Linked DNA regions of Flectobacillus major DSM 103. The protein of the gene in region 1 interacts with the protein of each later gene in a pairwise test. Links are inferred from orthologs where the notes say so. Each region holds a gene or a part of one and is shown on either strand. Other genes may lie near its edges.

Region 1 (5,746 bases):
ACCATAATACAAAGCATCACAAACAAGAGCATGCCCTATCGACACCTCCAATAAGTTAGGGATATTTTGTTGAAAATATCTTAAATTTTCCAAGCTCAAATCATGTCCAGCATTCAAGCCTAAGCCGAGTTGGTTGGCCAAGGTTGCTGCTTTGACAAAATCTTTGATAGCGGTAGCTCTATCTTTGGCATAATGCTCGGCATAAGGCTCGGTATAGAGTTCTATGCGGTCTGTACCTGTAGTTTTTGCTCCTTCCACCATGCGTTCGTCGGGGTCTACAAAAATAGAGGTTCTGATACCCGCTTCTTTGAACAACGCTACCAAATCTTGCAAACGGCTTTGGTGGGTAATAGTATCCCAGCCAGCATTAGAGGTAATAGCCCCAAGAGCATCCGGTACAAGCGTGACTTGGGTAGGCTTATTGGCCAAAACGAGTTCGATAAACTTGGCTTCGGTAGGGTTACCCTCAATATTAAATTCAGTAGTAACTACTGTTTTTAAATCATAAACATCTTGGTAGCGAATATGACGCTCGTCGGGACGAGGATGCACCGTAATTCCTTCAGCTCCAAAACGCTCGCAGTCCAAGGCTACTTGTACTACATTGGGGTTATTGCCACCTCTTGAGTTACGAAGTGTGGCAATTTTGTTTATATTAACACTGAGTTTTGTCATCTTTTTGAATAATCCGCTCTTTTGAGGGGCTTAAACCCTCATCAGAATAACAGAATGATTGAATAGTTTCGTAATTTTGTCAAATCTTTTTATAATTTTCCGTGAAGTTAAAGTAATCATATTTGTAAGGAAATGTTTTTTTAAGGAAAATTGTTGAAAAGATTTAACCATTTATACAATCTTCATTTATTCAAAGAAAAAATGTCACTTAAAACAAATATTGAAAGTGGTATCAAAGATGCCATGCGTGCCAAAGACCAAGACCGTTTGAGAGCACTCCGTGCGATAAAATCACTTATTTTACTAGAAGAAACATCTGGTAGTAATAGTGGTGAAGTATCGGCCGATGCTGAAATGAAAATATTAATGAAAGCGGCCAAACAACGTAAAGATTCAATGGAAGTATTCTTGGCTCAAGGTCGTAGCGACTTGGCTGAAAAAGAACAAGCTGAATTAACCGTAATCGAAGAGTTTTTGCCAAAACAATTGACCGAAGATGAGCTAAAGGCAAAATTGGCTGAAATTATCGCAAGAGTAGGTGCTTCTGCACCCTCTGACTTGGGCAAAGTAATGGGAGTAGCGTCTAAAGAACTAGCAGGCTTGGCCGAAGGAAAGGCTATCTCTGCTACAGTAAAGGCTCTTCTTGGCTAATATTTTTGAAGAGAATAAGGGCTAAACCCTTATTCTCTTTTTTATACAAATGAAACTAATTGATATTCTTATTCTTCTTCCTATTCTCTGGGGTGGCTTTATTGGCTATCAGCGGGGTATCATCATTGAAGCTATCTCTATTGCAGCCTTTATTATCTCTGTTATTATTGGTTTTAAAACACTCGGACTAGCCACTACATGGGTTTCGCCCTATGTCGACAGCCGAATAACTGGGCGGATTTTGCCATATATAGGCTTTGGTGCAGTGTTTTTCCCGATTGTTTATATGATTAATAAGTTGGGATGGTTGTTAAGAAAATCAATTAGGTATACTGTTTTAGGGAGTTTTGATTCGTTGGCTGGGGCGTTGGTGGGTGGCCTCACGTGGTCGTTTGGTATAAGTGTAATACTATGGCTGGCAACAGCCATTGGTATCAAAATACCACCTAAAGGAGAAAAAGAAGCATATTATTTGTTGCCCTTAGTAAAACCCTTTGCCCCCAAGGTGGTTGATAAAGCCATAGAGATTGTACCTCGGCAATTGAGTAAAATGACTCAGGGTAATAAGTAAAAATAAAGAACTTATTTGTTGATTTTCAATAGTTTATATTTTTGAATAAATTTGCAAATAAGTAATAAGATTTTAACCCTTGGTAAAGGTTCTATTACTGAAAAGAACCTATGGCTTAAAGTAGGTTCGTAAAAAATGAAAAATTGAAATACAATGGAAATTGCAGTAGCAAATAAAAAAGATATTCGTAAACTCACATTGAACCAAATCAAAGAGTTTTTGGTAGAAAATGGAGAACAAGGCTTTAGAGCCAAACAAGTGTATGAGTGGCTTTGGAAAAAATCGGCACAGGATTTTGACGAAATGACGAATCTTTCTAAAAAAACAAGAGAGTTTTTGGCCGAAAATTTTGAAATCAGAGCCGTAAAAGTAGCTGAAAAGCAAGTGAGTTCTGACAAAACTATCAAATCGTCGTTTGCCTTATTTGACCAAAATTTGGTTGAAGGTGTATTGATTCCTGCCGACGACCGAATGACGGCCTGTGTGTCTTCTCAAGTGGGCTGTTCGTTGACTTGTAAATTTTGTGCAACAGGTTATATGGACAGAAAACGCAACCTCGACCCCGCCGAAATTTATGACCAAGTGGTCAGAATACGTGACCAAGCCGAATCGCATTATCAAACCCCACTTACCAATATTGTATATATGGGTATGGGCGAGCCATTATTGAATTATGCCAGTGTATTGCAGTCGGTCGAAATGATTACTTCGCCCGAAGGCTTGGGTATGTCGCCCAAGCGTATTACTGTTTCGACAGCGGGTATTGCCAAAATGATTAAAAAATTGGGCGATGATGAAGTGAAGTTCAATTTGGCTTTGTCGTTGCATGCCGCCAACGATACCAAGCGTAACCAAATTATGCCTATCAATGAAAGCAACACCTTGGAAGCATTGAAAGAAGCGTTGCAGTATTTTTACAAAAAAACAGGAAATAGAATTACTTTAGAATATATTGTTTTTTATAAATTCAACGACAGTTTGGAAGATGCCAAAGAATTATGGCAATTTGCAAAACAATTTCCTTGTAAAGTGAATATTATAGAATACAATCCAATTGCCGAAGCCAATTACACCAATACCGACCCACAAACTTTAGAGAAATTTGCTAAATTTTTAGAAGACAAAGGGATGGTAGTAAATGTTCGTCGTTCAAGAGGAAAAGATATTGATGCAGCCTGTGGCCAATTGGCAGGTAAGAAAAAAGCCGAGGCGGCATCGTCTGAAACAGAATTTATAACCAAATCCTAAAATTTATCAGCAGAGAAGTTCTCATGGAAAAAGTGAGTTTTAACAACAAAAACAGTGTGTTTTTTAATGCACTAAGAAAAAGAGTTAACGAGTATTTTCAAGCAAATGATATTCGTCCAACAGGTAACTACAAATTGTACCTCAAAACGGCTATACTATTAGCGGCAGCCTTTCTTTTGTATGTCGTATTAGTGTTTTTTACACCTGTAGGCTGGCTTTCGATAGGGCTTTCGGCTCTTTTAGGATTTAATTTGGCTGCTATTGGCTTCAATGTAATGCACGATGGGGCTCATGGTAGTTTTTCGCAGAAAAAATGGGTTAACGAATTGATGGGCTATTCGCTCAATATTATGGGGGGAAGTGTGTATTTGTGGAAATTCAAGCATAATTTTAATCATCACTCTTTTACTAATATTGATGGAATGGACGATGATATTGATATTAAGCCTTGGATGCGTGTTAGCGAAACTCAGGAAAAACATTGGTTTCACCGTTTTCAGCATATTTATTGGATTTTCCTTTATGGCTGGACATACTTATTATGGATTTTTTGGCAGGATTTCCAAAAATATTTTACAGGTAAGGTAGGCGATACCAAATTCCGTAAAATGGATTTGAAAGAACATGCTATTTTTTGGGCAACAAAACTGGGCTATGTTGGGGTATTTATTGTATTGCCAATCTACCAAGTAGGTTTACTTGATGCTTTGATTGGGTATTTTATTATTGCTTTTGTGTGTGGCTTTGTGAGTGCGGTAGTATTTCAATTGGCTCATGTGGTAGAGCAAGCTCAGTTTCCTATGCCCGACGAGCAAACGGCTAAAATTGATACTGAATGGGCTATTCATCAAATCAGAACAACAGCCAATTTTGCAACCAAATCTAAGATTGTTTCGTGGTTTACTGGGGGGCTTAATTTTCAGGTAGAACACCATTTGTTCCCTAAAATTAGTCACGTACATTATCCAAAAATCAACGAATTAGTACGTGAAACTTGTCAACAATTTGGTATTACGTATTTAGAATATCCAACCGTTTTGAGTGCATTGCGTTCGCATATTGTGCATCTAAAACATATTGGTACTGTATAGTAATAGTACGTTGAGTATGTGATTAAGTAAGAGTACAGATGAGTGCAAAGTTTTGATTTTTAAAATTGATTATCAAAACAATATGCCCCAAGATTTGTACTCTTACTTCGTTTATAAGCTCATTTTTTAGGGCTTCATTTTTAGTACTCTGTCGGGGTAGTCGGTAATTAGGCCATCTGTCCCTAGGGCTTTCATCTTTTCCATATCTGCTATTTCATTCACTGTCCAAGGCATTACCTTTACACCTTTTTCATGACAAAACTGTACTCTTTCGGGTGTTAATACCGAAAAATGAGGACTGTAATATACAGGCAAAAAACCTAACGCTTTGAAGGTGTCTTCAGGCGATAAATTGCCAGTTAGTGCCGAAATAGTTATTTTTTTGTACTTTCCTGCCTCTGTTTGCTTTTGCCAGTATTTCAATATATTAAAGTCAAAACTCTGTAAAATTACCCTGTCGGGAGGTAATAGCTTGATAATATCTTTATAAACCAAATCTGCAAATTCTTCTACAGTTTTGGGCTGATAAATACCATATTCCTGCACACCTGATTTAATTTCAACATTGTATTTTACCGCTGGAAGGCCTTTCTCTTGTAGATAAGCTTCACACGCTTTTATCATATCTTTTAAAAGAGGTTTGTGTGTAGCTATTTTTTGTTGTTCTGGAAATAAAGCATTTCCTCTAATCCCCGAATCATACCGTTTAATTGCTTTGTATTTCATTTGGTACAGATTGAGGCTTTTTTCCTCTTCTTTTGTAACAGGCGTACCGTCGGGTTTGGTTACATAAAGCGACAACATATAAGGCTCGTGCGAAACCACCACTTTGTTGTCTTTGGTAATACAAACATCTAATTCAAGCGTATTTACACCTAAATCGATGGCTTTTTTGAAGGCCTCTATGGTATTTTCGGGCATTAGGCCACGTGCTCCACGGTGTCCTTCTATTTCAAAAAGCTGGGCATAACCTGTAACGAGATTCATTCCCCAGAAAATGAGGGAGAGGAGGGCTGTTTTTTTCATAAGACTGTTTGTCAATGTAAATGGGTTGAAATGTTGATACGAGATACTATTTTACAAAAAAAGTATGGCTTTTGGGTAGTTTGTCTACAAAAGTAGAACGCAAATGAGCAGACAAAATAGATATTACTTTATGATATTGTTAAGAATCTATAAGCCTAGCGAAGTGAAATGTTTGTATAAATAAGCTCGGGCATTTTGTTGTAACAAAATCTAATCATCTGTTTTTCATTCAAAAAGCGATATTATTCTGGAAATACTGAGCGGTTATCTATAGAAAAATTTTGAAGTAAAGGTATAGAGGCAAACGTACAATGGCCAAAGAAAGGCTTTTTATGGATTTATTGGATATTGATGAAACCATTACGGCTACTTTTGCTCTTAATAAAATAAGGGGATGTCTTGTTGAAAAGAGTAAATCCTGCTGAAACAATTTGAAACAAAATCATGAAACATTACTTCTCGAAATTTAAAGCCCAAGAGCGAA
Region 2 (5,798 bases), 200 kb from region 1 along the record:
AATATGATTCAGCCAGTGCCGGGGTATCAAGAAGCCAAACAGTTTCATCAAATTATTACCTATTTTGGTGATGACCATTATAAAAAAGGAGAATGGGAGAAATACCAAAAGGAGGTATATCCAAAACAATATGGTGGAACAAAGTAGTTTTTTTGACTATTGTGTAAACAGACAAAGAGCTTCAACCTATTTTGAAGCTCTTTGTCTGTTTTTAGTGAAAAGCAACGTTTACTAAATTCTCATAAATAAAGCAGACTTCAAATGACTTTTTTTGTAAATTTCCGTAGAAATACAGCGACTTACCAATTTGAAATAAACCTAGGGATATAATTCTCTCTAAAAATTTAATCAAGTAGCAAATTATATTGAGTATCCAACCTTAACATTTATTGTGAAAAACCAGAACATGAGAAAAAGCCTATACGGATTGATTGCCATAGTATTATTAATTACCGCCACTGCTTATAACCCTATCAAAGATGATGCTGATGAGCTAGAGGAGATTTTTCGTCAGATTAATAAAGAGGTAATAACCAATGGAAAAGCATACGAAACGCTTGGGTATGCTTGTAAAACAATTGGACACCGCCTAACGGGTAGTTCCAATGGTAAAAAAGCAGAAGAGTATGTACATAACCTGCTTAAATCTTACGGATTTAAAGATGTAAAGTATCAACCTTTTCAGGTAGAGGCTTGGTCAAGAGACACCGTAAGTTTGTCTATTGCTCCTCGCAAAAGCGACAATTTTCGTGATGTAGAAGTAGTTTCTTTAGCCATGACTCCTGTCGAAGCAAAAGTAACTTCCGAAATTGTGGATGTTGGCAATGGCCTAGAGGTCGACTTTCAGGCCGTAAAAGATAAGCTTCCAGGCAAAATAGCCTTGGTGAATATTGGCTTACTTGCTCCAATCAAAGGGCCCCGTAACTTGCACCGTTCTGAAAAAACCGCATTGGCTACTCAGTATGGGGCAGCGGGCGTTATTTTTGTGAATACCGTAAAAGGAAATGTTTTGTTGACAGGTACAGCTTCGGTAACAGGAGGGTTAATAGAAATTCCTGCGGTATGTGTCTCGTTAGAGAGTGGAATGGAAATAAGAGCATGGCTAAGTCAAGAACCCAACCTTGTAGCTATGATCGATATGAAAAACTTTAGTCGCATGATTAAAGCTCGTAATGTTATTGCTACTATCAAAGGCGATAGCAAGCGTTTTAAGGATGAAAAAATTGTAATTGGTGGCCATTTAGATTCGTGGGATTTAGCTCAGGGAGCATTGGATAACGGTATTGGCTCATTTTCTATCCTAGATGTAGCTCGTGCATTTCAGGCCCTAGGTATCAAACCTAAACGTACTATTGAATTTGTGATGTTTATGGGCGAAGAAGAAGGCCTGTTAGGCTCAAAGGCTATGATTGAGAAAGCCAACAAAAGCAATACCCTCGATAAAATCGCCTTCATGTTTAACCTTGATATGGCTAACAATGCCAATGGCTTCAACACATCTGGTCGTGGAGAAATGGTAGACTTGTTTACTAAAATAGGAGCGGTGATTCAAAAGGTAGACCCAGCTTACAAAAACACAGTTATTAATCAAGCGGGCCTACACTCCGACCACCAAAGCTTTATGCTAGAAGGTATTCCGACGGCTTCGCCTATTGGTAGTATTGCTCCTGATGCCGTAGGGTGTTATCATGCCAACTGTGATAGCTTTGATTTAATCAAGAAAGATGAAATGCTAAATACTGTGCGTTATACCGCTATGATGCTGTATGCCATAGCCAATACCGAGGCAATTCCTGCAAAAAAACTAGACTATTATGCAACTCGTGACTTTTTTATTAAGCAAAACTTGAGAAAAGAATTAGAGCTAGGACGTGAGTGGAAATGGGGAACAGTTGAATAATAGATTTTTTTTATTAAATTTATCTCAAACAATGCCACTGATAAGGTTACGAAGAACTTAATTTTATTCGTAAATTTGAAAATTAATGAAGTAGAATCCCATAAAGTCCTACAATTAGCATAACTCCTTACTTAAAACAGTATAATCCTTAACCTTTATAAAAGTATGGCATTTTTTGATCATAATATCGAACTCAAGGATGATAAGCCTTCAAACATTATCAAAGTCATAGGTGTAGGCGGTGGCGGTAGTAATGCCGTTCGCCATATGTATGACATGAAAATTCAGGATGTTGATTTTATCGTTTGTAACACCGACTTACAAGCCTTGAACGACAATTCTGTTCCTACCAAATTACAATTAGGAGCAATATTGACAGAAGGTTTGGGTGCGGGAACAGAGCCAGAACAGGGTAAATTAGCTGCCGAAGAAAGTGCTGCCCAAATTACGGCCTTGCTAGAAGGAAATACCAAAATGGTATTTATTACAGCAGGTATGGGAGGGGGTACTGGAACGGGGGCTGCTCCTGTAATAGCAAAAATTGCAAAGAGTTTAGATATTTTAACGGTTGCCATTGTTACAGCCCCTTATTCTTGGGAAGGAACAGAAAAAATTGATGCCGCTATGCGGGGTATCGAGGAGCTACAGCGTACTTGCGACACAGTGTTGGTAGTCTTGAACGATAAATTGCTAGAAATCTATGAAGATTTGAATATACTCGAAGCTTTTGAACATGCCGACGATGTATTGGCCAATGCCGCAAAATCGGTTGCAGAAGTAATCACAAAGTCTGGTAAAATCAATGCAGACTTTAAAGATGTGAAAAAAGTACTCAGCAATGCAGGACAAGCTGTCATGAGTACTGCTTCATCTAAAGGACAAAATAGAGCGGCAGAAGTAATTAAAAGTGCCTTGGATTCGCCTTTGCTCAACAACAAAGATATTAAAGGTGCCAAACGTATTCTTGTTACTGTGGCTACAAGTAAAGCCAAAGTAATGGGGGTAAAAGAGCAACAAATTATCACTGATTATATCATGAAAGAAATTGGTGATGCCCCTGCTGGTTTTAAATTGGGCTTTATTATCGACGATGATTTGGGCGAAGAAATGCGAGTGACGGTTATTGCAGCAGGATTTGACCTACCCGAAGATGCACCACTCCCGATTAATTTGAATAATATCAAAGAAGAGGAAAAGAAAACGGTGGTAAAAGCAAAAACTGAAAAAAAGGAAGGTGAAAAAGTAATAACTCCAACACATGTTGTATCAAAACAACCTGTAGTTGTGTACGAAGAAGAAGAGGAGGAAGAAGAACTTGTTGTAGAGGATAAACCTGAAGCAAAACCTATTATGCAATTCAATTTCAAACATGAGGACGATTCGCTGCGTATTCGCAAAATGATAGATGCTTTTTGCCAAAAAACGCCAGCTGAGGCAGATTTAGAAACACCTGCTTACTTGAGATACAAAGTCCAATTGTTGGATATTAGCCAAGTACCAGAAGTTGAGCTGTTTGACCAACCTTTGTACGGATAAATACCGTTGTAGTGAAAATACATACCCTTGTTTAATGTATTTCCATTTTGTTTATCTGCCAAAATCAGTTTGGGTTTTAACTTCAACAGTTATATGATGAAGCTATTAAAATATGGCATTGCAACGGCAAACCGTTCGTAATTCAACCTTCTTATTACAGGTGGTAAAATTCGCTTCTTAGAGTCGAATTTTACCACTTTTTCATTTTCTAATACGCTTATAATTTACTTTGTCAAAAGTGCTAAAATCAAGTGTATCTAAAAAAGCATTTGAAAAATCTGTAATTTTACCAAAGAAAAGACGCTATTCTGCACTTTCGGAGCTACTTTTTGGTAATCATTCACCTTCTAACGTTTGCTGCAAACAATGCCACTAACAAAAGAACAGGTACTTAAACAGTATTTTGGATATGATAAATTTAGACCTTTACAGGCCGATATTATAGATTGGGTGCTGTATGGGCAAGATTGCATGGTGCTAATGCCCACAGGTGGGGGCAAATCGCTATGTTTCCAGATTCCGGCATTGATGATGCAGGGACTCACCATTGTGATTTCGCCTTTAATTGCCCTCATGCACGACCAAGTACAGGCTTTACAAGCCAATGGTGTACCTGCCGCATATATCAACTCGTCACTTGGTAGTTCTGAAAAATCGGCTATCGAACGACAATGCCGTTCGGGCGAGCTGAAGCTCCTGTATATTTCGCCCGAAAAATTATTTGCTAATGGCTATTTAGAATGGATTAAGTCGCTCAATATTAGTATGATAGCCGTAGATGAGTCGCACTGTGTATCGGTGTGGGGGCATGACTTTCGGCCTGAGTACACACAACTTCATGTCTTGAAAACTGCTTTTCCAAGAGTACCTGTTATAGCACTAACAGCTACCGCCGACCGTGTTACTAGAAAAGACATTCTGATGCAGTTGGGTATTCCTGATGCCCGTATTTTTATAAGTTCTTTCGATAGGCCCAACCTCTCTTTGGCTGTTCAGCCAGGCAGAAATAGGCTGAAAACTATACAGAAATTCATTGCTGAACGTCCTCGAAAAGCTGGTATAATCTATTGCCTAAGCCGAAAAAATACCGAACAAGTCTCTGATGCCTTATTGAAAGTAGGTATATCGTCAAGGCATTATCATGCAGGTATGAGTACCGACGAAAGAGCTCAAGTACAAGACCAGTTTTTACGAGACAATATTCAGGTGATATGTGCTACAATAGCCTTCGGTATGGGTATCGACAAATCCAATGTGAGGTGGGTAATCCATTATTCGTTGCCATCCAATATCGAAAGCTTCTATCAAGAAATTGGTAGGGCTGGTCGTGATGGCGTTCGTTCAGATACGTTGCTTTTTTATTCTTATAATGACCTTTTGGTAAGAAAAGACATGATTGCCCAGTCTGAATTACCCTTAGAAATGAAAGAGGTGCAAGGGGCAAAATTAGAAAGACTCAAGCAATACGCCGAAGCAGAAATATGCCGTCGTCGTATTCTTCTGAGTTATTTTAATGAAGAAGTAACCCACGATTGTGGAAATTGTGACGTTTGTAAAAACCCTCCTATTCGTTTTGATGCTACCGTTTTGGCACAAAAAGCCCTTTCTGCAATAGCCCGAACCAACGAGAATGTAGCTATGGGTATGCTAATTGATATTTTGAGAGGCTCAAATAACCGCAGAATTATCGAACACAAATACCACGAAATCAAAACCTTTGGAGCAGGAAAAGACCTGAAATTTGAGGAATGGGCCGATTATCTTCAACAAATGCTCAACTCGGGTATTATGGATATTGCTTATGACGAGCAACACGTTTTCAAACTAAATAATGCTTCTTGGGCTGTTCTGAAAGAAGGCCGACAAGTACAGTTAGTTAGGTTTAGACCCTTTGAAGAAAAACAGGCCGAACGAGAAGCGAGTATTACGAAAGATAAAACCAAAAAAGAAATTATTCGGGACGAACTATTTGAACGTCTTCGAGCTTTACGAAAACGTATTGCCGATGAAAGAGATATTCCTCCTTTTGTGGTATTTTCAGATGCAACCCTTTCGGATATGGCTCAGAAAAAACCACTAAATCAAACTGAAATGCTCAATGTTTCGGGGGTCGGAGAACAAAAATACACCCAATATGGAGAAACTTTCTTGACCGAAATTCGGGCTTTTATCAAAACAATTCCCAAAAGTTCGGTAGCCGCAGGAATTAACACCGCACAATATTCGTATCAGCTTTACCAAGAAGGAAAATCATTAGAACAAATTGCTCAACAGCGAGAACTCAATCCTGTTACTATCATATCGCATCTGATAAAACTTGAGGAAGAAGGCGTCGCTATCGACTGGTGGAAATTTATTAGTA

Evidence for each region. The genes of interacting proteins can lie anywhere in the genome.
Region 2: the proteins of rlmN (region 1) and ftsZ interact in binary tests that used the Escherichia coli proteins (3 or more experiments, as listed by UniProt). The link is inferred for Flectobacillus major DSM 103 from one-to-one orthologs.

What each region holds. Positions count from the first base shown.
Region 1 is NZ_KE386491.1:4,027,086-4,032,831, forward strand. What follows is about bases 1,187-4,097. They hold rlmN (dual-specificity RNA methyltransferase RlmN), read left to right. Parts: upstream 1,187-2,050; coding sequence 2,051-3,145; downstream 3,146-4,097. Other genes in these bases: FLEMA_RS72140 (GatB/YqeY domain-containing protein), read left to right, coding at 1,187-1,326; FLEMA_RS72145 (CvpA family protein), read left to right, coding at 1,376-1,897; FLEMA_RS72155 (fatty acid desaturase family protein), read left to right, coding at 3,169-4,097. In the rest of the region: FLEMA_RS0141250 (pyridoxine 5'-phosphate synthase), read right to left, coding at 1-675; more of FLEMA_RS72140, read left to right, coding at 877-1,186; more of FLEMA_RS72155, read left to right, coding at 4,098-4,236; FLEMA_RS0141350 (glycerophosphodiester phosphodiesterase family protein), read right to left, coding at 4,363-5,262; FLEMA_RS72160 (HPP family protein), read left to right, coding at 5,707-5,746.
Region 2 is NZ_KE386491.1:4,231,692-4,237,489, forward strand. Bases 1,288-4,250 are described here. They hold ftsZ (cell division protein FtsZ), read left to right. Parts: upstream 1,288-2,065; coding sequence 2,066-3,436; downstream 3,437-4,250. Other genes in these bases: FLEMA_RS72690 (M20/M25/M40 family metallo-hydrolase), read left to right, coding at 1,288-1,900; recQ (DNA helicase RecQ), read left to right, coding at 3,803-4,250. In the rest of the region: FLEMA_RS72685 (thioredoxin family protein), read left to right, coding at 1-147; more of FLEMA_RS72690, read left to right, coding at 407-1,287; more of recQ, read left to right, coding at 4,251-5,798. UniProt on the Escherichia coli protein: Essential cell division protein that forms a contractile ring structure (Z ring) at the future cell division site. The regulation of the ring assembly controls the timing and the location of cell division.